4 regions of the Bradyrhizobium sp. IAR9 genome follow, and region 3 is predicted to be linked to each of the others. Evidence: predicted binding sites of a transcription regulator. Region 3 holds the regulator's gene; each other region holds the start of a gene.

Evidence for each region. The regulator HrcA, encoded in region 3, represses chaperone genes, less so after heat shock. The targets are predictions, from matches to a motif close to GTTAGCACTCNCNNNNNGNGAGTGCTAAC.
Region 1: GGD67_RS13175 (co-chaperone GroES) is a predicted target of HrcA. The motif match lies at 3,292-3,320, and genes of this name have one in related genera.
Region 2: groES (co-chaperone GroES) is a predicted target of HrcA. The motif match lies at 4,300-4,328, and genes of this name have one in related genera.
Region 4: GGD67_RS16525 (co-chaperone GroES) is a predicted target of HrcA. The motif match lies at 4,702-4,730, and genes of this name have one in related genera.

What each region holds. Positions count from the first base shown of each region.
Region 1 covers NZ_JACBZW010000004.1:200,239-208,082, forward strand. The annotation lists gene GGD67_RS13170 (hypothetical protein) at 2,481-2,642, opposite strand; gene GGD67_RS13175 (co-chaperone GroES) at 3,363-3,677, shown strand; gene groL (chaperonin GroEL) at 3,768-5,408, shown strand; gene GGD67_RS13185 (hypothetical protein) at 6,779-7,063, shown strand; gene GGD67_RS13190 (YopT-type cysteine protease domain-containing protein) at 7,271-7,844, opposite strand, start outside.
Region 2 covers NZ_JACBZW010000002.1:163,804-171,647, forward strand. The annotation lists gene GGD67_RS06355 (DUF2076 domain-containing protein) at 14-838, shown strand; gene GGD67_RS06360 (L,D-transpeptidase) at 1,482-2,291, opposite strand; gene GGD67_RS06365 (protein phosphatase CheZ) at 2,607-3,392, shown strand; gene GGD67_RS06370 (hypothetical protein) at 3,583-4,104, opposite strand; gene groES (co-chaperone GroES) at 4,420-4,716, shown strand; gene groL (chaperonin GroEL) at 4,864-6,495, shown strand; gene GGD67_RS06385 (hypothetical protein) at 6,696-7,844, shown strand, end outside.
Region 3 covers NZ_JACBZW010000003.1:265,412-273,255, reverse strand. The annotation lists gene GGD67_RS10330 (hypothetical protein) at 1-74, shown strand, start outside; gene pncA (bifunctional nicotinamidase/pyrazinamidase) at 340-1,062, shown strand; gene grpE (nucleotide exchange factor GrpE) at 1,211-1,828, opposite strand; gene hrcA (heat-inducible transcriptional repressor HrcA) at 1,925-3,013, opposite strand; gene rph (ribonuclease PH) at 3,196-3,909, shown strand; gene rdgB (RdgB/HAM1 family non-canonical purine NTP pyrophosphatase) at 3,921-4,556, shown strand; gene hemW (radical SAM family heme chaperone HemW) at 4,573-5,757, shown strand; gene GGD67_RS10295 (penicillin-binding protein activator) at 5,875-7,107, opposite strand; gene rsmI (16S rRNA (cytidine(1402)-2'-O)-methyltransferase) at 7,447-7,844, shown strand, end outside.
Region 4 covers NZ_JACBZW010000005.1:351,934-359,777, forward strand. The annotation lists tRNA gene GGD67_RS16505 (tRNA-Lys) at 1-50, shown strand, start outside; gene GGD67_RS16510 (slipin family protein) at 384-1,547, shown strand; gene lepB (signal peptidase I) at 1,709-2,458, shown strand; gene groL (chaperonin GroEL) at 2,656-4,296, opposite strand; gene GGD67_RS16525 (co-chaperone GroES) at 4,344-4,658, opposite strand; gene GGD67_RS16530 (usg protein) at 5,038-5,325, shown strand; gene GGD67_RS16535 (tetratricopeptide repeat protein) at 5,527-7,656, opposite strand.

The DNA of each region.
Region 1 (7,844 bases), on a different contig from region 3:
TGGTCAACCACTTGGGGAGCCGTTAACGCAAATCAGTGACGCCACATGTAGGAGCTACCGTTCGATGCCCGGACGGGCGAGCACGAATGCGGGTTACGTTTCTTCTCGCCAACTGACCGTTGGAAGAGAATTCGCTCGTGTCCTGAATAAAGGAAAATCGTCGTAATTTATGCGCGCGGTGTCGAAGTCGCCGCTGAAATGTCCGCTTTCTCTAAGCGCGCCCTGACACGAGCGCCATCTGCATGTGACGCTGAGCGTCAATAGCAGCCGGGACAAAGTTGGCCGTTCGTTTCTACTTGACCGGCGTAGCTCCGGCTGTCAGTCCGCGGTTGCATCATGGCGCGCAGGATCGGAGGCACTGGGGAGGTCGCGGACTGCCCGTTACACGCAGTGACAGCCGTAGTCCCGGGATTACCGGCACCGTCGCACCTCGTACGCGGGATAATCGGCTCGGCTGCTTTGCGTCTGAGCGATTGCGTTCTTCATCTAATTAGGTGAACAGTTTGCTCCGCGGTTGCCGGACTCACGTAGGTCGCGCTCTCGTCTGTTCTCGTGCTGGCGCGGCTGCGGCTTGCGGCCCGAGCATAGGCTCGAAGTGTAAGCCAGAACGACTGGTCGCGAGCAGAGATCGAAATGCACACGCTCGATGCAAGGCTGGATCTGGCCACGATCCGCATCGCCTGGACCTCCTAACCAGCTTTACTGCCAGGTGAATGCGATGCACGACGCAGACCTGCACGCCGACTGGGAGGTCAGGCGGAAAGATATTTGGCTCGGAGATGATCGCATCAGACGTGGCAGATGCGGCCGCGGGTTTGTCTCCCTTCTTCGACCTTTGTCAGCTTCTCGAAAGCCAGCCTCTTTAACACTCAAACTTGGCCTCTCGATGACGAAGCCGCCCATGTCTGAATTCGTCACTCCCTGGGGAGATCTTCAAGAGGCCTTTGTTCTCAAAATAGAAAGGAGAGCTTTATGGATCCGAACCCGATCGACAATGCCCGTTCACCAGAATCACCAACGGCGCACGTCTGGACACAAGAGGATCATGATTTGTCAGTCAGATCATGAATGAAGCGGGACCATCATCATCTGCCGCACCTGAGGAAGCGGTAGATGTCTCATTCGCCGCTCCCCAGAGATTCTCACACGGTTCGCAAATCGCGCCTGACTTCATGGTCGAGAGGCTGTTCCACCAGGGTCTCTTGCCTGACTCGGACCAGCCGACGATGACCTATGAAATTCGAGGTCACCGCTACACGGCCGGTTTGGATGGGTCCAATCGCGTTCTTCTTGTTCATAACCCTGCGGAGGACCAAGTGGTTGGCGTCGGCCGGGCAGGGGTACCGGACTTCGGAGCATTCTTCACGGAGCACCGGCGCTTCGGAACGCCGCTACCACAGCAATGGGCCACACCTGCCCTGATGGACAAGCTGCGCGAAGAAGGTTTCATGCCGACCGCAAATAGCCCCAGAACAATCCAGCTTAACGGACGGGCCTACAAAGCCGAATTAGCCGAAGGAGGGTTGTCAAGCTTACGCGGGTATGAGACGCAACCCGACGGTGAAGCGATCGCGCGGGACTGGAGCCCTGCGGTCACTTCGGGTCTCCTTACCTGGATAGACGACTCCAGTGGATTGCTCGCGCCGCCAGTGGGTACGCATCATCGGACCCGCTGGCGGCCCACGAGATGCACGGTCATCCTGGCCATTTCGTCTGGGTGGTGCCGGACCCGGCATCCGGGCTGCAATATCACCCCGTATTGCCTCATCTGAGGATGTTACTTTCGCTTGACCGATGTAGCTCCGGCTCTCGGCTAGTCGGAGGTTGCACCATAGCACGCAGGATCGGAGGACTGGAGTACGTCGCGGAATGCCCATTGCATGCGGCCAGCGTCGCACCTTTAGCCGTGCGCGGGATGACCGTCTCGGCTGCTTTGCGTCTGATCGATCGCAACAAGCGCTGCACGATGGTGTGCTGCGGCGGGCCGACTGTCCGAGGTGTTGTTTAGCGAGGCGGAGACTTGCCAGCGCGCTCAGACGGGGTTTGGCCGCCAAACCAGCAGTGGGATTGCGCGAGCGTATTTATCGGATGGGAGTCCTGTCAATTGGCCCTACCAGATCTGGGCGTTTTGCAAGCAGCACCTCCACCGTAGGGTCACGGTAGATCGCACGCACATAGGCGTGTGCAGCCAGCTTCGAAACGCGGAAAAGAGCGCATGACGAACATCAAGCTTAGCTACCAGTCCATTGCGGATGCACGCGCACAGCGAACCATCGCCTATCAAAACACGAGAGGGAGAACGCTAGCCCCGAGTCGTCGAGGTTTCCAGATGATACGAGGAATGAAGCCGATGCCGCGGATGGTCGTAGCAATAAGGCGCGCGCTCGCCATGTACGATCTCGACCGGTGCTGCGCAATCTGGTGGCTCTATCGTCTCCATTTCGGATTCACCCGCGACGTGATGTTGGGGCTCGCCGCGGTCACGGTTGCTCAGGAGAGATCCCGCTGCGGAATTTAGGAATCGTGGCGTCGAGCGCCTTCCATACGGTCGGCTCGGACGTTGACCGACTAACGGTGACATCGCCGCCACCTGCTATCAATCGAAAGACCGTCAGCTCAAAGCAGTTGTGAGCGACGATCATGAAGGCGTCCTTTGTCATTCGAAACAACAGCACCGCTGATGTTAAGGACGTCGTCGTAACGTGTAAACATTCCGGCAACAGCGGAACGTATATCGATAGCAACACGCACATCATCTACGAAGTCGTGCCTCACAGCTCCTATCACGCGGTGATCGATCTAAACATGGGCTTCATTCACAGTGCAGCTACTCAGTCGGCATGCACGGTGCAAAACTATTCTTCGACCTAGGAGCGGGCTGGTGGTCGCGCGCGATTATATAGATCTTCCGCCGTGCCGCCCGCACAGTCTGCTCATCTCCGGCGTCCTGCGTCCGCCGCTGCTTGTCGAGCAATCTCGCCAACTCACGCGCAGGTTGGGCGTTGGCCAGCTTCTTACTTACTCGAAGCTGGGCTCGACGCCCGTCGCGGGGGCTAGGAGTATATTCGCATTGGTAAGCGGACCGTAGCCACTACGTTTTGGGCGAGCGCTGGCGGCTCGCCGGTTTGATTGGGGGTGCGACAGGTGTATACCAGCGACCAGCTAACCCCAGCCCAGCACGTCTCCGGTTAACCATTGAGACTGATGGCAGGCGACCGTCCTGAGCGCCTATTTTTCCGCCAGAGTCCCTTGATCCCGCAAAAATCCTATCCTATCTCAGCTCGGCCCGTGACTAGCACTCGCGGGCATCGATTGCTAACATTCCAAAATCTTCAACTCGTGCAAATGCTTAGGAGGGCTGCATGAAATTCCGTCCGCTTCACGACCGCGTCGTGGTCAAGCGCATCGACGCAGAAGAGAAGACCGCTGGCGGCATCATCATTCCGGATAGTGCCAAGGAAAAGCCCTCGCAGGGCGAAGTCATCGCCGTTGGCCCCGGTGGCCGCGACGAGAGCGGCAAACTGACCCCGATCGACGTCCAGGTCGGCGACCATGTCCTGTTCGGCAAGTGGTCGGGCACCGAGGTCAAGATCGACAACGTCGACCTGCTGATCATGAAGGAAAGCGACATCATGGGCGTGCTCGAAGCTCCCGCTTCGAAGAAGAAGGCCGCCTAACCAACCGCTCGCACCGCTCACCCCTGAGGAGCGCCTGCCGGGCGCCTCGCCAAGGGGGAGATGACACCAAGACAACTCAGGGAAACCAATATGTCAGCCAAAGAAGTGAAATTCGGCGTCGACGCCCGCGACCGCATGCTGCGCGGCGTCGATATCCTCGCCAACGCCGTGAAGGTCACGCTCGGCCCGAAGGGCCGCAACGTCGTGCTCGACAAGTCGTTCGGCGCTCCCCGCATCACCAAGGACGGCGTCACCGTCGCCAAGGAGATCGAGCTCGACGACAAGTTCGAGAACATGGGCGCGCAGATGGTGCGCGAAGTGGCCTCCAAGTCCGCTGACGCGGCCGGCGACGGCACCACCACCGCGACCGTGCTCGCCGCTGCCATCGTGCGCGAAGGCGCCAAGTCGGTCGCCGCCGGCATGAACCCGATGGACCTGAAGCGCGGTATCGACCTCGCGGTCGAAGCCGTCGTTGCGGATCTCCAGAAGAACTCCAAGAAGGTCACCTCGAACGAGGAGATCGCCCAGGTCGGCACCATCTCGGCGAACGGCGACCAGGAGATCGGCAAGTTCCTCTCCGACGCCATGAAGAAGGTCGGCAACGAGGGCGTGATCACGGTCGAGGAAGCCAAGTCGCTCGAGACCGAGCTCGACGTCGTCGAGGGCATGCAGTTCGACCGCGGCTACATCTCGCCCTACTTCGTCACCAACGCCGACAAGATGCGCGTTGAGATGGACGACGCCTATATCCTGATCAACGAGAAAAAGCTCTCCTCGTTGAACGAGCTGCTCCCGCTGCTCGAGGCCGTGGTGCAGAGTGGCAAGCCGCTGGTCATCGTCGCTGAAGACGTCGAGGGCGAAGCCCTCGCCACGCTGGTCGTGAACCGCTTGCGCGGCGGCCTGAAGGTCGCGGCCGTCAAGGCTCCGGGCTTCGGCGATCGCCGCAAGGCCATGCTGCAGGACATCGCGATCCTGACCGGCGGCCAGGCGATCTCGGAAGATCTCGGCATCAAGCTCGAGAACGTCACGCTCAACATGCTCGGTCGCGCCAAGAAGGTGATGATCGACAAGGAGAACACCACGATCGTCAACGGCGCCGGCAAGAAGGCCGACATCGAGGCGCGCGTGGCCCAGATCAAGGCGCAGATCGAGGAGACCACCTCGGACTACGACCGTGAGAAGCTCCAGGAGCGTCTTGCCAAGCTCGCGGGCGGCGTCGCGGTGATCCGCGTCGGCGGCGCGACCGAGGTCGAGGTGAAGGAGCGGAAGGATCGCGTTGATGACGCGATGCATGCGACCCGTGCGGCTGTCGAGGAAGGCATCGTCCCCGGCGGCGGCGTCGCTCTTCTCCGTGCCTCCGAACAACTCAAGGGTCTGCGTACCAAGAACGACGACCAGAAGACCGGCGTCGAGATCGTGCGCAAGGCACTGTCCTGGCCGGCCCGCCAGATCGCGATCAACGCAGGCGAAGACGGTTCGGTCATCGTCGGCAAGATCCTCGAGAAGGATCAGTACGCCTACGGCTTCGACTCGCAGACCGGCGAGTACGGCAACCTCGTCTCCAAGGGCATCATTGACCCGACCAAGGTCGTGCGCACCGCTATCCAGAATGCCTCCTCCGTGGCGGCGCTGCTGATCACGACGGAAGCGATGGTCGCCGAGCTGCCGAAGAAGGCCGCAGCCGGCCCGGCCATGCCTCCGGGCGGCGGCATGGGAGGCATGGACTTCTGATCCAGCCGCGAAGAAAACGAGAATTACAGAACCCCGGCACCAATGCCGGGGTTTTTCTTTCACGCCCTATTATGTCCCCTTGTTTTCCGGTGCGCTTAGCCCAAGCCGCAACTTCATACGGAAGTTGAAAAGCCGGTGTAGATATGCCGATCACGGCAACAGCAGCAAATATCGCGAATGGCCAGAAGCGTACGTTCAGAAGGTCTCAGCAAAATTCGGTCCTTGAGGTTCTTCCTACAGAAGTGCCAAAGCGGCCTTCTCCGCATCGGAAATATCCAGGCGGCGGCCGACATCCATTCCTGCATCCTCTCATCCAGTTCCAGAGGATCCCGGCCGCGGATCGGGTAGAACTTGCCAGCCAGGCGCGAGGCGGCTTACACGCGGCTGGTCCGCTCTAATCTCAGCTCCTGATAAGCCTTCAGACGCGCTGGGATCTTGTCGCGCTTGGCGTGCTCCAGCAGAACGGCGAGCGCGAAGCAATCCTCGATGGCTTGCCCGGCGCCTTGCCCGAATGCGGCACCATCGGGTGGTCGGCGTCACCGAGCAGCGTCACATGCCCGCGGTACCAATACCACAATGGCGGCCGATCGCAGATGCCCTACGCTGGCGCTGCTGGGAGACCCGAAGGAGGCACGCGCCGCTGCCGCGGCTGGCCTTGACCGTCCTTCTTGCCGAGGATCCCGAGCGGTTGCTGCGGAAGGTGGCGCATGAAGCCGGTGAGCGGTTCATCTGCTGCACCAACAAGGTCGGCGCCACCATGGTGCCTGGCCTCCTCAACTCCCCGCCGAAATCGCGGGTCGCCGGTCTGGAAGATGTAGTTAATGGATCGCCTGCCCGATTTTCGCATCCGCCAGGTCCAGGAGGACGCAAAGGAGGATCGTTATGGTCGTAAGGCGCTGCTGGCCGTCGACCACGTCGGTTTGTGAGCGCTCCATTACTCCGATACATAGGTCGCCACGACACTGTCGGAGCTATCCCGAAGCTCACTCAAAGCGAGCCGTGGAGCTTGATAATGGTCCAAAAGCGAACATTGCATGCGAAGATCGGGTCTGGTGTGCAGAAAGTTGCGCGGCACTGATCAGTCCTCGAGCTGATCCTCGAATTTTTCCAAAAGGCATGTGGCGAGACTGGGCCTTTCCAGATGCAGTCCAAGCTCGTCGAGCCGGTTTGAGAACCCCAGTTCATGCTGCTCACGACCGCGTCATCGGTATCCCATAGAAGGCATTTTGCGTGGACTTGCGGACCCTGGACTCCAATTAGATCAACAACCCCGTCGAGCCTTTCGCGATGGGCCGCGACATGCCGTCGTTTAACTGGTCCGGACCGGCGCGAGTAGTAAACGCGGAATTCTCCGAGCCGGCGATCCGATCATGGAAACTGCCGGCGTCTTTCGCTTAACACCCAGGGAGCGCGATGCTGAGTTCTTCCGCTCGACGATCCAGATCGCATCGCAAAACGCGGAGCCTGCCCTATCCCCGGCTGCTTGTGAGGGGCACATCCTGGCTGAACCATTATCGATGCGTCGGTTTTACGTGCTTCGAACGAAAGCTGATGTCGTGGAAAGTCATACGCCGCGCACAGTCGGTCTGGATCAAGCGCGTGGTTTGACAGCGGACGGCATGGATTGTCGCCGCAGCAATGGCGACGTCAGTTGAGAGAAGCCGCAGGCGGTCATTCCGAAACAGAACTGCAATTTGTGCCGGCCGTCATGGATAGCGGGGGCCGGCGCCCCCGCTTTCGAGGCCGGCACACTCGCCAGCCGACACGCAGCCGCCTATCCGCCGCAGTTTGGCCCCCGACGCCGCGACCGCCCGCCGACGCATCCGCGCCTTCGTCAATCACCACCAGCCTGAAGGCCCAACTCACTGCATCCTTTGCGTCGTGATTGTCGATAAATGCTGCCCGTTGGGATTCCTGTAACGATTGGCGAGGCTTTGTAACAATGAAGCCATCTGGTCCGGATCTGATTGAACAGTAAACTCTCCATAGTTAGGGTCGAAAACCGTGGTCCTTCCATTCGAGGCCGACGTCGCCACTGTGTGTGCGCCGCCTTCGGCGAAATACAAGCTGAGCAAATGGTTCGATCCATCTTCGTTGATTTCGTTCACCATGCGCTTGACGTTCGAAGACTTGCCGAATGCGAATCTCTTCTCTTCTCCAGCCGGTTCCAAGCCTGCGTTCTCCAAAATGGTATTTTGTGCCTGAAGGTCGGCCTGAGAAGATCCTGCTCCCCTGCTCCGCAACTGATCCTTGAGATTTTGATATTGCTGCTGCCGTTCAGCCGCTGAGGCGTGCGTTTGCGATCCGGGTGTGAGCGCACTCATTCGGGTTGATGGGCTGTTGTTAAGATTGCGGAACCACTCCGCAGTCAGCCCAACGCAGATGCCGTCCACATTCGCATCACGCAGGTCGGCCGTTCTGTATTCAAACAAGGAG
Region 2 (7,844 bases), on a different contig from region 3:
AGGGAGACTGATCATGACGCCGCAGGAACGCCAGCTCGTCGACGACCTTTTCGACCGGCTTTCGAAACTGGAAAACGCACCGCGCGATCCCGACGCGATCGCCGCGATCTCGGACGGGCTGCGCAAGGCACCCGGCGCGATCTATGCGCTGGTGCAGACCACGCTGCTGCAGGACGAAGCGCTGAAGCGCGCCCATAACCGCATCCAGGAGCTGGAAGCGGCCCATGGGCCCGAGCAGGCGCAGTCCGGCGGCTTCCTCGACACCATGCGCGACACCTTGTTCGGCGGAGGTCCCTCGCGCGGCTCGGTTCCGAACGTGCCGCCGCGTGACGCGCGGCCGGTCTGGAACAGCGGCGGAGCGATGCAGCAGACGCAACCGGGCTACGGTCAGCCCCCTTACGGCCAAGGCCCAGGTCAGGGCCCGGGCCAGGGTTATGGCGCACCGCCGATGGGCGGTGGCGGCGGCTCGTTCCTCGGCACCGCGGCGGCAGCTGCCGCCGGCGTCGTCGGTGGCTCGCTGCTGCTCTCGAGCATCCGCGGCATGATGGGCGGATCGCATCAGCAGGCCTTTGGCGACACCAATGCCCTCGGCGACCGCGGCGCTGGTGGAAGTCCTTGGGGCGGCAGCGATCAGTCCGGCGGCTCGCTCGCGCGCGATGCCGGCCTGAACGACATCGGCTCGAACCGCGAGTCTCGCCAGAGCTTCTCCGACCAGGCGAACAACGATCGCAACGACAACGACCAGAACTACGGCGACAACAACGACGACGGCAATATGGACGTGGCCGACGACAGCGACTTCGGCGGCGACGACGACGGCGGCAGCGATTACGCGTGAGCAATTCGCCCCGAAGATGCGAACGGCTGCCTCTCGGCGGCCGTTTTCTTTAGAGCGTGCCCCGAGCGCCTTTTGTGCGACGGCAAGCAGCTGGGACGTTCGATATAGTATGACTAATGTGCAGCGTCATTGGACTGGCTGAACGTTACCCGACGCGCCTGAATTCACCATGACAAATCAAATCGGCATCTGACACGCGCAGCCGTAGACTCCCGGATTTCCAAATGCGGACATGGGTGTTCAACTGGAAGAACACGTTGCTCATGCCACACACCGATGTGGTTGCCTCTCTTGGTTATAGTCGGGGTTTTAAAAATGAGTCCACTTCAGCAGCGCATCGCCACCCTGACCAACGTGACAACTCATCTCATCACCGAGTTGTCGGAGTTGGAGGGACTGCACGAGCTCGTCAAGAAGGCCGAGCTGTCGGCGCGGCGATTTAAGCGCTCCGCTCGCGCATCGCTTTCCCATTCATCAACGCGTCGTCGCTGCTCTGTTGCCCCTCGTCTCGCTTCGACGGGGCATCGTCGGCCAGCCTAGACCTTAGCCGGAGGACGTACGCCGGCGGCACGCAACGCCTTCGATGCCGCGCGTCGCGAGCCGGCGCGACACGCGGAGTTGACGGCTCGCAGCGAGCGCCGGCCTACATCACCACGACCTTGGTGCCGACATTGACGCGGCCGTAGAGGTCGATGACGTCTTCGTTGCGCATGCGGATGCAGCCGGAGGAGACGTTGGTGCCGATGGTCCAGGGCTCGTTGGAGCCGTGGATGCGATACAGGGTCGAGCCCAGATACATCGCACGGGCGCCGAGCGGGTTCTCCGGACCACCTTCCATGTGCCGGGGCAGATCGGGGCGGCGGGCGAGCATTTCGGCCGGCGGCGTCCAGTCCGGCCATTCGCGCTTGGCCGTGATCGCCTTCACGCCGGACCAGGTGAAGCCGGGACGCCCGACGCCAATGCCGTAGCGCATCGCCCTGCCGTTGCCCTCGACGAGATAGAGGAACTTGTTCGGGGTATCGACCACGATGGTGCCGGGACTTTCCTTGCCGCTATAGTCAACAGATTGCTTCTCGAACCTCGGATCGAACGGACGCTGCCGCGGGTCGACCGTCTCCTGCTGAACCGCGCCTTGCTGATATCCACCCTGCTGCGGCTCGCCCATCGGCGGCAGGCGGCGCTGGTCGTAATAGCCGGGCTGCTGTTGATAGACCGGCCGCTCGGGCGCGTAGGCCGGACCGCGGCCGGGACCGTCGCCGAACAGGAACTCGATGAAGCCGCCGCCCATGTTCGCATTGGAGGCGACGCGCACCGGCGCCGGCGGCACCTGCGGCTGGTAGAGCACCGCGGGCGGATCGTTCGGCACCGAATTGTCGAAGGCGCTGGCACTGTTTGCGCCGGCAATGAAGGTGCAAGCGCTGCCGAGCAGCGCGACAGACATTTTCTTGAACATCGACGTACTCTGTACTGTTTCGTCTAGATCACATGCGCCGTGGAGAGCTGATGGCTTTCCGCGCCCCTCGACGTGGTCAATAAAAGGCAAAAGCCGTTTTGTTTGGTAAACAGAAACGGCGTTTGGATTCACCACGTCGTCAGCAGCGGGGCAATTTGGCGATCAGCGTTTATTTTCGATGAACGCCGCGCGCGCATGGTTAATCGCTTCTTTGCGCGCCGTCGCGCGCAGCCGCACAACAGTTCCTGCCGTGAACTTCGTGTTAAATCGCTTCTGCCTACAAAGACGCGTGAGTGAGGTGGGGGGAGTATCCTGATGGCTGTTCACCGCAAACGTTTTCGCGTCGAGGATATCGCTGGTGGCGAGATGCCGATTTTGGACGTAACCGAAGAGGCAATCCCGATGCATAGCGAGATCATGGCCGAGCTACGTGCGATCCGTGCACAGATGGCGAAAGGCGCTGCGCCCTTGCCCTTGTCCGGCAGCGCAGCCATGGCGGCGATCGACGCCTCCACCGCCCACGAGCTCTCCGAGGCTCGTACCATGCTCGAAACCTATCGGGCCCAGATCGAGCAGTGCGAAAAGCTGAAGGTCGAGCTCGACCTCATCCATGACGCCATCGACCGCACCAAGCGCGAAATCGCGACGCTGCACGGCAAGAGCTTTGACGGCGGCGAAATGGCCAAGGTCAATGGCGAGCTCGGCGCGGTGGTCGGCGGCACCGAGCAGGCGACCCAGCAGATCCTCGAAGCCGCGGAATCGATCGACCAGGCCGCCAGCGCAATGTCCAAGGTGGACTCGATCGACCAGCAGAAGCGGCTCGCCGACGATATCCAGGAACGCGTCATCTCGATCTTCGAGGCCTGCAACTTCCAGGACCTGACCGGCCAGCGCATCAGCAAGGTCATGACCACGATGAAGTTCATCGAGCAGCACATCAATGCGATGATGGAGATCTGGGGCGGCGTCGACGCCATCAAGTCCCACGTCGTGCCGCCGGTCGACAATCGCAGCGAGGACGACAAGCTTCTCAACGGCCCCAAGCTCGCCGGCGACGTCGGCCACGCCTCGCAGGACGACATCGACGCGCTGTTCGACTGAGCGGACGCCAGATAGAGAAAAACAAAGCGCCGGCCTTTGGCCGGCGTTTTTGCTTTTTGGGACCATCCTCTCCGCTGTCATCGTCCGGCTTGACCGGACGATCCAGTATTCCAGAGGCAGCAGTGATTGAACCGAGAAGCCGCGGCGTACTGGATGCCCCGCTGTCGCGGAGCATGACGTAGGCGAGAAGCTACGCCCGCGGCGCGCAGCGGACGTAGACCATGTTGCCGTAGCGGGTGGCGGCGTCCTTGTCGATGAAGCGGGTGATCAGGACGCGGCCGTCGAAGGAGATGATTTCGCGGTCCTGCTCGCCGGGGGTCGGACCCGCCGGTCCGATGTAGTTCTTGCCGCTCGGCGAGCCCTTCAGCCGCAGCTCCTGCGGCGTTGCCTGGTCGGCCAGATGCATGATCACGCCGCCGGAGGAGCCGGCGGTGATCACGTAGGGATTTTTGCACTGGGCCCGGGCGGCAGCCTCGGTGCGGGCGCGGTCGGCCGGGTTCTGGAACGAGGCGAGGCCCCAGCGGCCGACGATCTCGTCGGCGCGAATGGTCGCAGGCATTTCGGGCGCGACGCCCGGCTCGGCTTCGGGCGGCGGCGAGGACGACGAGAAGGACGGCAGGCTCATGCCGCCGCCGCAGGCGCCCAGCAGCAGCGCCAGACAAGAGGCGGCGGCCAGATTGGCAACCGTGCGCGCGTGAGCTGAACTGATCATGGCATTCCCCCGAACAAGACCATGGCCGCACCCCTCCTGCAGCCAAGCGCAAAACCGCTGCCGGAGCAATGACGTCCTTTAATACGTCGGCGCCCCGAACAAGTTTCCAGTGCCACCATCCTATATCCGCCTCACCAATCGCTTAACCACCTTTGCTTGACAGGATCGCGGCCAAGCCATATTTCCGGGCCCACTATTAGCACTCGGAAAGCCCGATTGCTAAGCACGCCGTTCGATCCTCGGGATAGGGGGCGGACGGAAGCGCCGCCCCACCCACTTCACTACTTCCGAAGCGAGCCTCCAAAGGGAAACGTCATGGCTAAATCCAAATTTCGTCCGCTGCATGACCGTGTCGTGGTCAAACGTATCGACGCCGAGGAAAAGACCAAGGGCGGCATCATCATTCCGGACAGCGCCAAGGAAAAGCCGTCCCAGGGCGAGGTCGTCGCCGTCGGCCCCGGCGGCCGTGACGAGACCGGCAAGCTGACCCCGATCGACCTCAAGGTCGGCGACCGCGTGCTGTTCGGCAAATGGTCGGGCACCGAGGTCAAGATCGACAACGAAGAGCTCCTGATCATGAAGGAGTCGGACATCATGGGCGTACTGGCCTAAGGCCATCCGCCTGAACAGCCGCTGAATGTCATGCCCGGATCCAGGCGATCCGGGCATCCATCATTCCGCCGGGTTCGGTCCTCGAATCCCGGAATTGATGCGACGGGCGAGCGGCAGACACATCACCACACACGAGGGATTGCTAAAATGGCTGCCAAAGACGTCAAGTTTTCCGGAGACGCGCGCGATCGCATGCTGCGCGGCGTCGACGTTCTTGCCAACGCCGTCAAGGTGACGCTCGGCCCGAAGGGCCGCAACGTCGTCATCGAGAAGAGCTTCGGCGCACCCCGCATCACCAAGGACGGCGTCACCGTCGCCAAGGAGATCGAGCTCGAGGACAAGTTCGAGAACATGGGCGCCCAGATGGTGCGTGAGGTCGCCTCCAAGACCAACGACCTCGCCGGTGACGGCACCACCACCGCAACCGTGCTGGCCCAGGCCATCGTGCGCGAAGGCGCCAAGGCCGTTGCCGCCGGCATGAACCCGATGGACCTCAAGCGCGGCATCGACAGCGCGGTTGCTGCGGTCATCAAGGACATCGAGAAGCGCGCCAAGCCGGTCGCCGCCTCCTCCGAGGTCGCCCAGGTCGGCACCATCTCCGCCAACGGCGATGCCGCCATCGGCAAGATGATCGCCCAGGCAATGCAGAAGGTCGGCAACGAAGGCGTCATCACCGTCGAAGAGAACAAGTCGCTCGACACCGAAGTCGACATCGTCGAGGGCATGAAGTTCGACCGCGGCTATCTCAGCCCCTACTTCGTCACCAACCCCGAGAAGATGACCGCCGAACTCGAGGATGCCTACATCCTCCTGCACGAGAAGAAGCTCTCGGGCCTGCAGGCCATGCTTCCGGTGCTGGAAGCCGTGGTGCAGTCGGGCAAGCCGCTCGTCATCATCGCCGAGGACGTCGAGGGCGAGGCGCTGGCCACCCTGGTCGTCAACCGCCTCCGCGGCGGCCTCAAGGTCGCCGCCGTCAAGGCGCCGGGCTTCGGCGATCGCCGCAAGGCCATGCTCGAGGACCTCGCCATCCTCACCGGCGGCCAGCTCATTTCCGAGGACCTCGGCATGAAGCTCGAGAACGTCACGGTGAAGATGCTGGGCCGCGCCGGCAAGGTCGTGATCGACAAGGAGAACACCACGATCGTCAAAGGCGCCGGCAAGAAGCCGGATATCGAAGCCCGTGTCGGCCAGATCAAGGCGCAGATCGAGGAGACCACCTCGGACTACGACCGTGAGAAGCTCCAGGAGCGCCTCGCCAAGCTGGCCGGCGGCGTCGCGGTGATCCGCGTCGGCGGCGCCACCGAGATCGAGGTCAAGGAGAAGAAGGACCGCGTCGAGGACGCCCTCAACGCCACCCGCGCCGCGGTGCAGGAAGGCATCGTCCCCGGCGGCGGCGTCGCGCTGCTCCGCGCCAAGAAAGCGGTGGGCCGTCTCACCAACGCCAATGCCGACGTCCAGGCCGGCATCAACATCGTGCTGAAGGCGCTGGAAGCTCCGATCCGCCAGATCTCCGAGAACGCGGGCGTGGAAGGCTCGATCGTTGTCGGCAAGATCCTGGAGAACAAGTCCGAGACCTTCGGCTTCGACGCCCAGAACGAGGACTATGTCGACATGGTCGAGAAGGGCATCATCGATCCCGCCAAGGTGGTGCGCACCGCGCTCCAGGACGCCTCCTCCGTGGCCGGCCTGCTGGTCACCACCGAGGCCATGGTCGCCGAAACGCCGAAGAAGGAAGCCCCGCCCGCGATGCCCGCCGGCGGCGGCATGGGCGGCTTCTAAGCCTGCGTTCCGTTACAGTGTTGCGAAGGCCGCCTCCGGGCGGCCTTCTTTTTTGCCGACCCTGCCCCTCCGCTTTCCGATTCAACCGTCGGCCAAAACCCACTACGGTGACGCGCCGATTCGAATTGTTTGGGCATGATCCTCTCGGAAAACCGCTTCATACCTTTCCGGATCATGCCCGTTGCGCGAGGATTTCATCGATGCGTGCGCTTCTGGTTTGTTCGACAGCCGTTTTGGCGGCTCTGCTTGCAGCTTCTCCGCATCCCGCCTCCGCCCAGATGAAGCTGTCGCCGAAGGCCACGATGCCCGGCGGTCCGGAGACGCGCTATTTCACCTCGATCGACGGGCTGATGGACGGCAATGCCGACGTGATCCTGAAGGAGACGCGCCAGGGCAAGACGGTGACGGCGGCCGTGCTCGACGTCTGCTATCCCGTCGCAAAGAATTCCGACCGCAAGGACCGCTTCGTCGTCAATCTCCAGGTCGCGGGCCAGACCCTGACCGGCACCACGCAGAGCATCAGCGAGAAGTCGCCGGTCAGCGTCAAGCTGCTGCGCAAGCAGAGCGGCGACACTTTCGAATTCCGCGGCCAGATCAGCGTCGGCCAGGTGGTGACCGAGGTGACCTCGCCCGACAATTCCGATCTCAGCGAAAAGGAATTTCAGGACAACCAGACCTCCGACGACGGCATCACGCCGCAGCCGAAGGATTTCACCGACGTCTCGCCGGAGGCGATCGCGGTCAAGGTCAAGCTCGACGCTGCAACCGACTTCCTGAAGAGCCTGAAGGGCCAGGCGGTCGAGGTGACGCTGGCGAGCCTCACGGTCGGCTGCGATGCCCTGCGCGCAGGCGAGCAGACCATCAACATGTCGGTCGATCCCGAGCGCGCTGGCGCGCTGCTGGCGAAATTCAAGGCGACGCCGGGCGTCACCGCCGCGGGGTGGACTGCGGGCATGACCGAGATGGACCGCACCATCCGCTTCGCCGCGGCCGACTGGCGCGACGGCGACAAGATCAGCAAGGACAAGCTCGCGGCTGCCGTCTCGAACGTTTTGAGCCGGACGCTCGCGGCAAAGCCGGTTTCGCAGAGCTTCAACCCCGCCACGGGCAAGCTGAAGCTGGTCTTCAAGCGGCCGAACCCGGACTTCCCCGCGCTCGATCTCACCGACACGATCGAGGTCGCAGGGCTCGTCTCGCCCGACAAGCCGGGCACGACCGACAAGCTCATGCTCTGGATCGGCAGCCCCGCGACGACGACCGCCGACGAGAGCAGCGGCGCCAAGCTCAATCTCTCCGACGACACGTCGGTCGACGAGGAAGGCGAGCAGCCCGACGACAACGGTTCGGTC
Region 3 (7,844 bases):
CGCCGCGCGACCAGTGGCTGGCCGCCTTCACCCGCTTCCGCGCCGTGCGCGACGGGATTCAGCCGAAGGGCTAGGCTACATCTCCGAACGAAATGCGCTCCCTCCCCGCTTGCGGGGGAGGGTTGGGGAGAGGGTGGTTCCGCATAGGGGCACTCCCGATGTGGAGAGAGCCCCCACCCGGCGCTTCGCGCGACCTCCCCCGCAAGCGGGAGAGGTTGCACCGAGCACGCGGCAAGAGCCCACCCCCTCGCCAGTACCGGCCGCATTTTCGGGCTTCTGTTCGTATACGAACGGAACTAGGCTTCGTCTCCGTTGGATCATCCTGGAGGGAGGCGAACGATGCTGGACCGACGACAAATCCTCGCAATGCTTGGGACGACGGCGCTTGCAACGCTGGCTCCAACCGCACTCCTTGCAGCGGCATCGATCAAGCCGGACGATGCCTCCGCGCTGCTCGTGATCGACGTGCAGAACTGCTTCCTGCCGGGCGGCAGCCTCGCCGTGAAGGAAGGCGAGCAGGTGGTGCCCGTCATCAACAAGATCTCGAAGGCGTTTGCCAACGTGGTGATGACGCAGGACTGGCACACGCCGGGCCACATCTCGTTTGCGTCGGTGCATTCCGGCAAGAAGCCGTTCGAGACCGTCGACCTTCCCTACGGCAAGCAGGTGCTGTGGCCCGACCATTGTGTGCAGGGCACCGACGGCGCTTCGCTCTCGAAGGACCTTGCAATCCCGCACGCCGAGCTGATCATCCGCAAGGGCTTTCACAAGGACGTCGACAGCTATTCGGCCTTCCTCGAAGCCGACGGCAAGACCTCGACCGGACTTGCCGGCTATCTCAAGGGGCGCAAGATCAAGCGCGTCTTCGTCGCAGGGCTCGCGACGGATTTCTGCGTTGCCTGGACCGCGCTCGACGCGCGCAAGGCTGGCTTCGAGGTCTATGTGGTGGAAGACGCCTGCCGCGGCATCGACAATCAGGGCTCGCTGGCAAAAGCCTGGGCCGATATGGCCAAGGCCGGCGTGAAGCGGATTCAGTCCGCGGATATCGCGGTGAGCGCGTAGGACTCGCGCGACACTGTCAGACCCTCATCCTGAGGAGCGCGCTTCTTCGCGCGCGTCTCGAAGGATGAAGGCCCCGCCGTTACATCTTGGCCTTCATGGTTCGAGACGCCGCGCAAACGCGCGGCTCCTCACCATGAGGGTCTGAAACTCAATTCGCCGCGCCGCTCGACTCGTTGTTGTTCGCCGCGGCCGCCGCCTTCGCGCCGCCCTTGGCGACACCGACCAGAGCCGGGCGCAGCACGCGCTCGCCGATGGTGTAGCCGGCCTGCATGATCTGCACCACGGTGCCCGACGGCACCGACGCATCGGGCACTTCGTACATCGCCTGGTGGAAGTTCGGGTCGAACTTCTGGCCCTGCGGATCGAGCTTCTTGACGCCGTGCTTTTCCAGCGCGTTGAGCAGCGAACGCTCGGTGAGCTCGACGCCCTCGATCAGCGCGATCAGGCCGGGATCGGCTGCGGCACGGGCCTCGGCCGGGACGGCATCGAGCGCGCGCTGGAGATTGTCGGCGATGTCGAGCACGTCGCGGGCAAAGCCGGTGATGCCGTAGAGCCGGGCGTCGGCGACCTCCTTGGTGGTGCGCTTGCGCAGATTCTCCATCTCGGCCAGCGTCCGCAACATGCGGTCGCGCGCCTCGGCGGCTTCCTTCTGCAACAACTCCACCGAGCCGGGCTCGGGATCGTCGGGCATGATGTAGGGTTTTGACACCACGGGCTCGCCGGTCGCTGCAGTCGTGTCTTCGGGTTGCCGGTCTTGCTCGGTCATCGGCTCTAATCTCGAACTCGTTTCCAGGGATTGTTGGCCCGGATATCGTGCCTAAAGCGCCGAAAATCAAGCGCCCGTGATCGGCGGAAACGCCGGTCAGCCTCCCAAAAGGCGGCTGACGATGCGGGCGGCGTAGTCCACGGTCGGGATCACACGGGCATAATTCAGCCGTGTCGGCCCGATCACGCCCAGAACGCCGACGATATGGCCGGCGGCATCCCGATACGGCGAGATGATGGTGGAGGACCCCGAGAGCGAAAAGAGCTTGTTCTCGCTGCCGATGAAGATGCGCACGCCCTCGGCGGTCTCGGCGCGCCCCAGCAGGTCGATCACGCCGCGCTTGGTCTCGAGATCGTCGAACAGCAGGCGCACCCGTTCCAGATCCTCCAGCGCGTGCAGGTCTTCGAGCAGATTGGCGTGGCCGCGGACGATGAGCTGGCGATCCTCGTTCTCGCCGCCGGACCAGCTGGCGATGCCGGCGGAAATCACCTTCTGTGCAAGCTGATCGAGCTCGGCGCGGGCCTGTCCAAGTGCCGTCTCGAGCTCGAGCCGCGCCTCGGCCAGGGTGCGGCCACGGATGCGCGCATTGAGGAAATTGCCGGCCTCGGTGATTGCCGAGGAGGGAACTCCGGGGGGTAGCGACAGCACGCGGTTTTCAACCTGGCCGTCCTCACCGACCAGGATCACCAGCGCCCTCTCGGGTTCCAGCCGGACGAATTCGATGTGCTTCAGCCGCGCATTGGATTTCGGCGTCAGCACCACCGCGGCGGCCCGCGTGAGGCCGGACAGACGCGTCAGCGCCTGGTCCAGCGCTGCCTCGACCGATTGGGCCTGGCCGACGGAGGTGAGTTGGCTCTGGATCGATTGACGCTCGGCCTCGTTGAGGTCGCCGACCTGCATCAGGGCATCGACAAAGAAACGCAGCCCGAGTTCCGTCGGCAGCCGGCCGGCGGAGGTGTGCGGGGCGTAGATCAGACCGAGCTGTTCCAGATCGGCCATGACGTTGCGGACCGAGGCCGGCGATAGCGGCATGGCGATGAGGCGCGAGATATTGCGCGAGCCCACCGGCTCGCCGGTCGCGAGATAACTTTCGACAATTTGACGAAAGATGTCGCGAGAACGCTCGTTGAGCTGGGCGAGGCCTGCGCGCGGCGCGATCAGATGGATCGGATCGTGATGGGCCACAGACGGTAACTCCTCTCAGATGCTCATAATTTGTCCATCCAGGAGGGTTCTGACAAGCGTCGCGTTTGCAGGGTGGAAAACCGGGGGTGAAAAAGCCTTGTCCTTTCCCCTTGCCGCATACCCTCACCCCACCTACAAGCACCGCGAACAGCCCTATACCGACGAGTTTTGGAGGATTTCCCATGCGGCCAAGCCGCCGTGCGCCCGACGAATTGCGCCCCGTGACGCTGGAGCGCGGCGTGGTCAAATATGCGGAAGGCTCCTGCCTGGTGAAGTTCGGCGACACCCATGTGCTGGTCACCGCCACGCTGGAAGATCGCCTGCCGCCGTGGCTGAAGGGCCAGGGCCGCGGCTGGGTCACCGCTGAATACGGCATGCTGCCGCGCGCGACCTCCGAGCGCACCCGCCGCGAGGCTTCCGCCGGCAAGCAGAGCGGCCGCACCGTCGAGATCCAGCGCCTGATCGGCCGCTCGCTTCGCACCATCGTCGATCTCGAAGCGCTCGGCGAGCGCCAGATCACGGTCGATTGCGACGTGCTCCAGGCCGACGGCGGCACGCGCACGGCCTCGATCACCGGTGCCTGGGTCGCGCTCGCCGATTGCATCAACTGGATGAAGGCGCGCAACATGATCAAGGCCAACGTGATGCGCGACAACGTCGCCGCGATCTCCTGCGGCATCTACAACGGCACGCCGGTGCTCGATCTCGACTACGCCGAGGATTCGGAAGCCCAGACCGACGCCAATTTCGTCATGACCGGCGATGGCCGCATCATCGAGGTGCAGGGCACCGCGGAACGCGAGCCGTTCACGCAGGACGAGTTCCTGAAGCTGATCGCCCTGGCGCAAAAAGGTATCGCGCGTCTCGTGGACTTGCAGAAACTGGCTGTGGCGTAGTCAATAGGCCCATGCACCGCCGAATCACCGGAAAGCTCGTCATCGCCACCCATAATCCCGGCAAGCTGGCCGAGATGAAGGAGCTGCTCGCGCCGTACGGCATCGAGGCGGTGTCGGCCGGTGAGCTCGGCCTCGCCGAACCTGACGAGACCGGCAACGATTTCCGCAGCAATGCCGCGATCAAGGCGATCGCGGCGGCGAAGGCGACCAGGCTTCCCGCCTTCGCCGACGATTCCGGCATCGTGGTCGACGCACTGGATGGTGCGCCCGGCATCTACAGCGCGCGCTGGGCCGGTCCAGGCAAAGACTTCAACGCGGCGATGGCACAGATCGAACGCCTGCTGCAGGAGCGTGGCGCGACGGCCCCGGAGAAGCGCAAGGCGCATTTCGTCTCCGCGCTCTGCGTCGCCTGGCCCGACGATCATCTCGATGAGGTCGAGGCGCGCGTCGACGGCACGCTGGTCTGGCCGCCGCGCGGCACCGCCGGTTTTGGTTACGATCCGATGTTCCTGCCTGACGGATATGATCGCACCTTCGGCGAGATGGAGAGCATCGAGAAGCACGGCCTGCCGCCGCTTGGCCTCGGCCTGTCGCATCGCGCCCGCGCCTTCGTGAAACTGGCGGAGATCTGCCTTGAGCCGCGATAGAGCGTTTTCGAGCGAAGTGGATACCGGTTCGCGCCAGGAAAACGCGTCAAAACAAGAATCCGCAGCCTTCGGCGTCTACGTGCACTGGCCGTTCTGCCTGTCGAAATGCCCCTATTGCGACTTCAACAGCCATGTCCGTCACGCCGCGATCGACGAGGCGCGCTTCGCATCCGCCTTCGCGCGCGAGATCGCGGCCACCGCCGAGCGCTCGCCCGGCCGTGAAGTCACCTCGATCTTTCTCGGCGGCGGCACGCCCTCGCTGATGCAGCCCGCAACCGTCGGCGCGGTGCTCGATGCGATCGGCAAGCACTGGACCGTCGCCGGCGATGTCGAGGTGACGCTGGAGGCGAATCCGACCAGCGTCGAAGCTACCCGCTTTGCCGGCTATCGCGCCGCCGGCGTCAACCGCGTCTCGCTCGGCGTGCAAGCGCTCGATGATGCCTCGCTGAAAGCGCTGGGCCGCCTGCACAGTGCGCGCGAGGCGCTCGATGCGGTCGCGATCGCACGCCGCTCGTTCGACCGTTATTCGTTCGATCTGATCTACGCCCGTCCCGACCAGACGCCGGCGATGTGGGCCGATGAACTGCGTCTCGCCATCGACGAGGCGGCCGAGCATCTGTCGCTCTATCAATTGACGATCGAGGAAGGCACGCCGTTCTTCGGCTTGCACCAGGCCGGCAAATTGAAGACGCCGGACGAAGCGGTCTCGCGCGCGCTCTACGACGTCACGCAGGAGACCTGCGACAAGCTCGGCCTGCCGGCCTACGAGATCTCCAATCACGCGCGGCGCGGCGCCGAGTGCCGGCACAATCTGGTCTACTGGCGCGGTGAGGAATATGCCGGCATCGGTCCCGGCGCGCATGGCCGGCTCGACATCGACGGGGTCAGGCATGCGACCGCCACCGAGAAGCGTCCCGAGGCCTGGCTGATGCGGGTCGAGACCAACGGCCATGGTGTCGTTACCGACGATCTCCTCAACAGCGAAGAGCGCGCCGACGAATTCCTGCTGATGGGATTGCGTCTCGCCGAAGGCATCGACCCCGAGCGCTACAAAGCCCTCTCCGGTCGCCCGCTCGATCCCAAGCGCATCGCGCTGCTGCGCGAGGAAGGCGCGATCACGGTGGATGCGACGGGCCGGCTGCGCGTGACCAGCAGCGGTTTTCCGGTGCTGGATGCGGTGGTCGCGGATCTCGCGGCGTAGCGAGATCTCGTAGGGCGGGCAAAGGCGCACTTGCGCCGTGCCCACCATCTCTCAGCAATTCGCATGAAGTTCGTGGGCACGCTTCGCTTTGCCCACCCTACGGCACCGTCGCCCCGACTACGCCCCAAAACTCTTCGGCGAGCCCGCGACCGCAACGCCGCCGCCGTTCGTCACTTTCATCACCGCAAGCCCGCGCTCATTGGTGCCATCCGCGCGGAAACGGAACAGGCCGTCGATGCCGGCGAAGCCGGACGGATTGGTGAGCACGTCGGGCGAGAAGCGCGTGGTGCCTTGCGTCCGCGCCAGCGCGGCGACCAGAGCGACCGCGTCATAGGCCAGCGTTGCGGTGCGAATCGGCTCAGCGCCGTATTTGGTGCGGTAGCGGCCGGAGAAGGCGCGGAAGCCGGCCGGGTCGGGCGCGGCATAGAGGCCGCCTTGCAGGTTCGCATTGGCATAGACCCGCGGATTGTCCCACAGGCCGGTGCCGAGCAGCTGGATGTTGCGCAAGTTCGCGCCCGCCGCCGTCATCGCATCTGCGACCGTCACCACGGCATCGCCGTCATCGGCAATGAACAACGCATCCGCACTGCCGAGCTGCTGCGCCACGGTGCGTGCCGGTGTGGCGCGATCGGCGCCGTATTTCTCGAACGCGACGATGCGCCCGCCACGCCGCGGCACGGCCGCCTTCACCGCGGCCTCGACGACATTGCCATAGGCATTGTCGGGCACGAGCACGGCGACGGAGCGCTTTCCGATGCTGGCGGAATATTCGACGATGCGGTTGACGTCGGACTCCGGCAGGAAGGAGAGCAGATAGACGCCGCGGCCGGCGATGCTGGAATCGGTCGAGAACGCGATCACCGAGATGCCGCGCGTGCGCGCGACCTGCGCCACCGCCGGCACCGATTGCGCGAACAGCGGTCCCAGAATGATCTCGGCGCCTTCGTCGACGGCCTGCTGCGCGGACGCCTGCGCGCCCTGCGGGCTGCCATTGTCGTCCTTGATCAGCAGCTGGATGTTCGGGTTCTGGAACTCGGCCAGCGCCATCTCGGCGGCGTTGCGCATGGATTGTGCGGCCAAGCCGGCATTGCCGGCGGCCGAGAGCGGCAGGATCACGGCGACCTTCACGCCGCCGGTGCCGGCGGTCGTCGCCTGTTGCGGGGGACCTGCGGGCTGAGCCGGCGGCGTCGAGCTCGAGAACGGGTTGGAGAACTGGCTCAGGCTCTGCTGCACGCCGGCGCAGGCCGACAGCAGGGGCGTGCCGAGCAACAGGCCGAGCGCGCTCCGGCGGGTCGCCCCTGACATCAGGGACCCCGGAACGGGAGATTTTGGATGAAGCGGGCCCACCATTTCAGCTTCTCTTCTGACCCGCCGGCGCCGGCCAGTCACGACATTCTTTCCACGACACAAGCCGCGGATTCAGGCATATTGTCGGCAAATAGTTAACCGAAACAAAAGGATAATAGCCGCTTAACGCGGCCGCCTTGCTGTCCCGGCAGCTGTTTGCCCTCGCTCATTCAGCATCAAGGCGGCGTTTCGGTCGCGAATATGGCGTGAGAGCCCTCACTCCCCCTCGACGTGATCCTGGATCGATCACATTCCCGTCCGTTCCTCGCCCCTCACCTCGGCACGATCTTTTTCGGCGAGCCGGTTCCCAGCCCTGCGGATCGTGCCTAAGTTGCTTTCATTATGCGCGCAAAGCCGGCCCCGATAAATACGCCTGAAGCTCAAGACGCCGCCTCGCGCGGTTTCTCCATCGATGCCCATCGGCTTGCGGCGCCGAAGGCGGCACCGGGCCTCCATCTGGTCGCAACCCCGATCGGCAATCTCGGCGACATCACGCTGCGGGCGCTGCAGACCCTCGCCGGCGTCGACGTCATCGCCTGCGAGGATACCCGCATCACCCGGCGCCTGACCGAGCGCTACGCCATCGCCGCGCAGCTCAAGCAATATCACGAGCACAATGCGGAAGCCGCGCGCCCGAAAATCCTGGAGGCGCTGGGGCAGGGCGGCTCGATTGCGCTGGTCTCCGACGCCGGCACGCCGTTGATCTCCGATCCCGGCTTCAAGCTGGTGCGCGAGGTCTG
Region 4 (7,844 bases), on a different contig from region 3:
AGCAGATGACGTTTAATCATCGTGACGCGGGTTCGAATTCCGCTCCAGCGCTACGGGTCAGCCTGAAAAACTGACACCTCTGACGAGGACCGGACGCGCGCTTCAGTCGCAGTCCGGCCGTTTTGCCGCAAGGCTTTCCGTCCGAACAACGACACTGTGAGACCGGCTTTGCGCCGCGGGTAGATACCGCTTGCGTTGATGCCGGGTGGCTCCGCTCGGCCGCGCGACATCCGTCGCGCGATCGCGCGCGTGCGCCCGTCGTCATGCGAGCTCAAGCCTCGGCCCGTCGATCTCTCAGGAAGCGTCGTCCGCGTCCTCAAATCCTTTGCAAACGAAACCTGTTGTCCGGCATCCGGCCGGACGCAAAACGATGGAGGCGTGCCATGACTTCGAACGAGGGCTGGCATTTGCTGATGCTGAACGTGACGGTCAAGGATGGCGAGCGGGCGTTGCTGACGCGCAACGGGCAGCTCGTGCGCGTGCTCGCGCCCGGCAGGCACCGTCTGTTCGATCCCCTGCACGAGCTCAAGGCCGAGGTGCTCGATGTGGTCCGCAGCGAATTCTCTGCGGATCGCTACGCGGTGCTGAAGGCCGCACGGCCTGATCTGGCCGCCGAGCTGTTCGAGGCGGTCGAGACCAAGGCGGACGAGATCGCCATCGTCAGCCTCGACGGCCGGCCCGTGCATCTGATGACGCCCTGGCAGGTGCGCGTCTACTGGAAGGTCGCAACGAGCGTCGATGTCGAGCGCATCGACGTGTCCAGCGATGTCAGGGTTGGCGCGCGGCATCTGGCCATGATCGAGCGTAACCGCTCGGCCGTGACGTCGGAGACGGTGGTCGAGAACCACGAGGCGGGCCTGCTCTATGTCGAGGGCCGGCTCGTGGAGCGGCTCGTGCCCGGCCGGCACGCCTTCTGGACCGTCGGCCGCAAGATCGAGGTGAAGCGCCTCGACCTGCGGCCCCAGGCGGTCGAGATCACCGCGCAGGAGATGCTGACCAAGGATCGCATCGCGCTGCGGGTGACGCTGACGGCGTTCCGTAAGGTGGTCGATCCCGAGCGGACGGTTGCGACCGTGCCCGACGTGGATGCGTGGCTGTACCGCCTGGTGCAGTTCGCTATCCGGGAGGCGGTTGCGGGCCGGACGCTGGACGAGGTGCTGTCCGCGAAGGCGGCACTGGATGCGGAGCTGCGCGACTATGTGCGCGCACGCGTCGCGGAGTCCGGTGTCGAGGTGACCGAGCTCGGCGTCAAGGACGTGATCCTGCCCGGCGAGATCCGGGAGCTGGTGAACAAGGTGGTGGAGGCGGAGCGGGTCGCCAAGGCGAACCTGATCCGCCGGCAGGAGGAGACCGCGGCGACGCGTTCGCTTCTGAACACCGCCCGCCTGATGGAGGAGAACCCCCTGCTGCTGCGGCTCAAGGAGCTGGAGTCGCTGGAGCGGCTGGTCGAGAAGGTCGGCCGCATCGACCTCCACGCCGGCAACGGCGAGGGCCTCGATGCTCTCCTGACCCGGCTCGTGCGCCTCAAGGCGCCCGAGAGTGCGTAAAACCGAAGGGCCGCCCACGGGCGGCCCTTCACATATCCGTCGTCGTCGCTTGCAATGAACGCGGAGTCGCGCCTGTGCGACCAAAATCACGGACGTGGGATTGCACGCGCGCGAAGGTTGCGTAATCTCGCGATGACTATGGGTTTGATCAGGGCAGGCGCATGACGATTCTTCAGGACACCATCCGGCCGCCGACGGCGCGATCGCGGGAGTGGAAGGTGATCGTCATCCTGATCCTGCTGGTCCCGGTGCTGTGGTCCCCGCTGATCCTGTTTCGCTTCGTCCTCTATCAGCCGTTCAGCATCCCCTCCAATTCGATGGCGCCGACGCTGATGGTCGGTGACTATGTCTTCGCCGCGAAATATGCCTATGGCTACGGCCGCTACTCCTTTCCCTTCGCGCCATCCTGGATCTCGGGCCGCGTCTTCGCCGCCAACCCGGAATACGGCGACATCGTCGTGTTTCGTACGCCGAAGGATACCTCGGCCGACTACGTCAAACGCGTGGTCGGGCTGCCCGGCGACCGCATCCAGATGCGGCACGGCCAGCTCATCCTCAACGACCGGCCAGTGACGCGCGTCGCGCTAGAGGACGGGCTCGCCGACAACGCCTGCGGTGGGGATGGCGGCGTCAGGGTCAAGCGTTGGCGCGAGACGCTGCCGAGCGGCGCGTCCTATGTCACCAACGACTGCCTCGACAACGCTTTCCTCGACAACACCAACGTCTTCACGGTGCCGCCGGGCCATTTCTTCGTGCTCGGCGACAACCGCGACAATTCCACCGACAGCCGCATGATGTCGGCGTTCGGTTTCGTGCCGATGGACAATCTCGTCGGCAAGGTGACGCGGATCTTCTGGTCGCTCGACGAAGATGGCGAGCCGCGCATGGAGCGGTTGGGGAAGGTGGAGTGAGGCTCGGAATGACGGAGGTTCGTAGCCCGGATGGAGCGCAAGCGTAATCCGGGAAGGCTGCCTGCGTCGCACGAGATGTCCCGGATTGCGCTTCGTTCCATCCGGGCTACGAGCCGCCGTTCCGCGAGAACGTCCGTCCCAAACAAAAACCCCGGCATCGCTGCCGGGGTTTCGTTAGTTCTTGAGGTGGTTGGACCTTAGAAGTCCATGCCGCCCATGCCGCCGCCCGGGGGCATCGCGGGGCCGGCGCCGCCCTTCTTGGGCAGCTCGGCGACCATGGCTTCCGTGGTGATCAGCAGGGCCGCAACCGAGGCAGCGTTCTGGATCGCGGTACGGACCACCTTGGTCGGGTCGATGATGCCCTTCTTGACGAGGTCGGCATATTCGCCGGTCTGGGAGTCGAAGCCGTAATTGTAGGCCTTGTTCTCCAGGATCTTGCCAACGATCACCGAGCCGTCTTCACCGGCGTTGATCGCGATCTGGCGGGCGGGAGCCGACAGCGCCTTGCGCACGATCTCGACGCCGGTCTTCTGGTCGTCGTTCTTGGTGCGCAGGCCCTTGAGCTGCTCGGAGGCACGGAGCAGGGCGACGCCGCCGCCCGGAACGATGCCTTCTTCCACGGCCGCACGGGTCGCATGCATCGCGTCATCAACGCGATCCTTGCGCTCCTTCACCTCGACCTCGGTCGCGCCGCCGACGCGGATCACCGCGACGCCGCCCGCGAGCTTGGCAAGACGCTCCTGGAGCTTCTCACGGTCGTAGTCCGAGGTGGTCTCCTCGATCTGCGCCTTGATCTGAGCCACGCGCGCCTCGATGTCGGCCTTCTTGCCGGCGCCGTTGACGATCGTGGTGTTCTCCTTGTCGATCATCACCTTCTTGGCGCGACCGAGCATGTTGAGCGTGACGTTCTCGAGCTTGATGCCGAGATCTTCCGAGATCGCCTGGCCGCCGGTCAGGATCGCGATGTCCTGCAGCATGGCCTTGCGGCGATCGCCGAAGCCCGGAGCCTTGACGGCCGCGACCTTCAGGCCGCCGCGCAGGCGGTTCACGACCAGGGTCGCGAGGGCTTCGCCTTCGACGTCCTCGGCGACGATGACCAGCGGCTTGCCGGTCTGCACCACGGCCTCGAGCAGCGGCAGCAGCTCGTTCAGCGAGGAGAGCTTCTTCTCGTTGATGAGGATGTAGGCGTCGTCCATCTCAACGCGCATCTTGTCGGCGTTGGTGACGAAGTAGGGCGAGATGTAGCCGCGGTCGAACTGCATGCCCTCGACGACGTCGAGCTCGGTCTCGAGCGACTTGGCTTCCTCGACGGTGATGACACCCTCGTTGCCGACCTTCTTCATGGCGTCGGAGAGGAACTTGCCGATCTCCTGGTCGCCGTTCGCCGAGATGGTGCCGACCTGGGCGATCTCGTCGTTCGAGGTGACCTTCTTGGAGTTCTTCTGGAGGTCCGCAACCACGGCTTCGACCGCGAGGTCGATACCGCGCTTCAGGTCCATCGGGTTCATGCCGGCGGCGACCGACTTGGCGCCTTCCTTCACGATCGCCTGGGCCAGCACGGTGGCGGTGGTGGTGCCGTCGCCGGCCGCGTCAGCGGACTTGGAGGCGACTTCGCGCACCATCTGCGCGCCCATGTTCTCGAACTTGTCCTCGAGCTCGATCTCCTTGGCGACGGTGACGCCGTCCTTGGTGATGCGGGGAGCGCCGAACGACTTGTCGAGCACGACGTTGCGGCCCTTCGGGCCGAGCGTGACCTTCACCGCGTTGGCGAGAACGTCGACGCCGCGCAGCATCTTGTCGCGCGCTTCAACCGAGAATTTGACTTCTTTGGCTGCCATCTGGAATTTTCCTTGGATAATGTTTGACTGGAGGGAAAGAGAGGCTCTTAGGCCGCCTTCTTCTTGGAAGCGGGGACGTCGAGAACGCCCATGATGTCGCTTTCCTTCATGATCAGCAGGTCTTGGCTGTCGATCTTGACTTCAGTGCCGGACCACTTGCCGAACAGCACGCGGTCGCCGACCTTCAGGTCGATCGGGATCAGCTTGCCGGCTTCGTCGCGGCCACCGGGGCCGACGGCTACGACTTCGCCCTGCGAGGGCTTTTCCTTGGCCGTGTCGGGAATGATGATGCCGCCAGCGGTCTTCTCTTCTGCGTCGATGCGCTTGACCACGACGCGGTCGTGAAGCGGACGGAATTTCATGCAGTCCTCCTAAGCATTTGCTCAGATTGATGTTTCAAGGGATGTTAGCAGTCGATGCCCGCGAGTGCTAGCACGAGCGAAGCTGAAATAGGACAGGAATTTTGTGGGAGCAAGGGCTTCTAGCAGAAAAATCAGCACCCGGAAGCGCGGACTGCCAGAATCTCTTTTCCATCGTTAACCGAGGCCGGGCCCGTATTAGCACGGTGCCGCCTCTGCTGCTAACGCATTGAATTTCAACAGCTTGTTAAAATTTTGGGCTTGAGATGGGTTGTCAGTTTGCGTCACATTTCTCTCATGTGAGCGCATCAGTACCGGGTGGCTCGTCAGGCGCACACCGACCAGGCCGCCCCTTGAATGCGCTCCTGCAAAGGAGGTTGGCATGGGCGTACGGAGTGGGGGCGTTTCCGAGGACTTCCGGAAACAGCTTCTAGGTTACGGGCTGACGACGGCGCAAATCCTCTACCGGATGCCGGATCATCCTTCGCTGCTCCAGACCTACGTCTGGCAGAACTACGACATGTTTCCGAAATTCCCGGCGCTGAAGGATTTCCTGGCCTTCTGGCAGGAAAAGCTCGACGGTCCCCTCCATTCGGTCACCGTCGCGCACTCCAAGCTGATCAAGCCGGCCGAGCTGCGCGCCGTGGATGGCGTGTTCCGGCTGCATTGAGGCGCACACCGGTCCCGTAGGGTGGGCAAAGGCGCTTAAGCGCCGTGCCCACCATCTCTCCATGATCGCGCACGGAAGGTGGGCATGCTTCCGCCTTCGCTCTTCGAGCTACGGCGGACAAGTCGCTTTGCCTACCCTACGATATCTCCGTTGCAGCTGCGCCGGGCGAACGCGCTATTCCCGTGATCACCTGAGGGGCGATCAGGCGCCCTCGCTGCAATAGCGTCTCCACATCGCGCGATAGGCCTCGTCGACCGCTCGCCCGTATGAGACGGGGTTGCTGGCGGCTGCAGCCCGGATCTTGTCGGGCAGCTCGCGGCGCAACCTGTCGAGCTCGCCAATTTGCGAACCTCGGCTCGTTGCGATTTCGATATACGCCGCATGGCTGTCGGTGACCCAGTCCGGCAAGCCAAGTGCCGTGAGGATGGAGCCGGCAGCACGGCTGGGCAGGCTGTTGCCGAGCTTCGCCACCACCGGCACGCCCATCTGCAAGGCTTCCCATGTGCTGACGCCGCCATTCTGCGGGAACGGGTCGAGGCAGATATCGACGCGATTGAACGATGCCAGATGTTCACTTCGCAAGGTGGCGCCGAGCAGATCGACGCGTTCGGCCGGCAATCCGCAAGCCTCGAACCGGGCCAGCAAATTTTCGCGGACCAGCTGGTCGTCCAGCGCAACATCCTTGATCAGCAGTCGCGAGCCCGGCACCCGCTCGAGAATCCTGGACCAGACCTGCGCTGCCTCGTCCGAAATCTTGCTGATGCGGTTGAAGACGCCGAAGGTGACGAAACCGTTCGAGATCGCCGGCGTTGGTGCCCGCGGAATCTCGGTCGGCAGCGACGCCAGCGTCACGAAGCACGGCAGGTCGACAATGGTCTCGGCAAACAGATGCCGAACCTCGTGAGGAATCGCGACCGGATCCGACATCAGATAATCGATCGTCGGCAGCCCGGTGCCGGTGCCGTGGCCCCAGCCATGCACCTGGATCGGTGCCGGCTTGCGCGCGAACACGCCGAGGCGGTTACCTCTGGTATGGCCGGACAGATCGATCAGGATGTCGATGCCGTCGGCGCGGATCTCGGCGGCGAGGCGATCTTCGGTCCATTGCGAGGCGTCGCGCCAGCGATCGGCGATCCCCTGAAATTCGCCGGTCGTCGCATCCACTTTCGACGAACAAGCGTAGCACACGACCTCGAACTGTGCCCGGTCATGGTGTTGGAGCACCGGCTTGAAAATCAACGCAGCCGAATGCGCGTTGAAATCCGATGAGACATAACCGAGCACCAGACGGCGGTCCGGATCGCGGCTGTTGTCATGCGGGCCCCCCGCGCCTGAAGCGATTTTCGCGCCGACACGCTCCCACCACACCTGACGCGCCTGCTGATGCCGTTCAACGGTGGCGTCCCCCGCAAAATCGAGCGTGAATATCTTGTTGGAGATTGCGCTCTGCAGGTCGGGCTGGATGTCGAGGGCTCTGTCGAAACTGGCGAGGGCCTCATTGACCCGGCCAAGTCCGGCGAGGCAAAGACCCAGCACCAGGTGAGCTTGAATGGAATCGGGATCGATCGCGAGCGCCTGCTGACAGTCGTGGGATGCGTGGGCAATTTGCTGGATCTGGAGCAGGACACTGGCCCGCGCGAGCCACCCATTCGCGTCGTCGGGTGCCAGGGCAATCGCCTGATTGCCGTCTGCCAGCGCTTCGTCAAACCGCTGAAGTTCCCGTAAAGCCGTGGCACGGTTCGCCAGCGCCGCGGCATAGTCGGGCTTGATCGACAGCGCGCGGTTCAAGCTTGCGACGGCCTCGTCATAATTGCGCTGACGGCACAGCGCCCAACCCCGGCCGTTGTGGGCTTCAGCAAGGCTTGCGTTGAGTGCGATCGCCTTGTCGTAGCTGTGGAGCGCCTCCTCGTGAAGGTCGAGGGCCACGTTCGCGTTACCGAGATTGGAGAGGGTTGCGGCGTGGTTGGGCCGCAAGGCGAGGGCCTTTCGATAGCTCGCGCAGGCCTCGTCGTGACGCCGCAGCCCGTTGAGCGCGACGCCCAGCCTCATATGAGCATCGGCAGATTGCGGATCCACGGCGACCGCTCGGCTCAGCAGGATTTCGGCTTGCTGAAAGTTTTTGGCATCAGACTCCAAAGCGCCGAGCATGTGCAGCGCCATGAATTGGTTGGGCGCGAGCTGCAGGAGTTGCCGATAGGCAGCCTGGGCCTCGGCGAGAAGCCCCATCTTGTGGAGCTGGAGCGCATGCCCGAGCAACGGCAGCACTTCGGCTTTTTGCCGTTTCTGAAGCCGGGCATTTTGAAATGCACGCTGACCTACGCTGTTGCCCATGGCTTCAATCCCCCAGAATCTCTCTTCGAGATTAATTCAGCGGGAGAACGAATACGAGACGACGGCCGTTCGCCACGACAGCTTGGGACAAGCTACGACCGATCGGGTCATCGAGCCGCCAGCCTAGCGCCCGGCAATTGCCGCCTCATCCAAGACTGGATAATCTGTGCTCGGGTTGTACCCGTCCG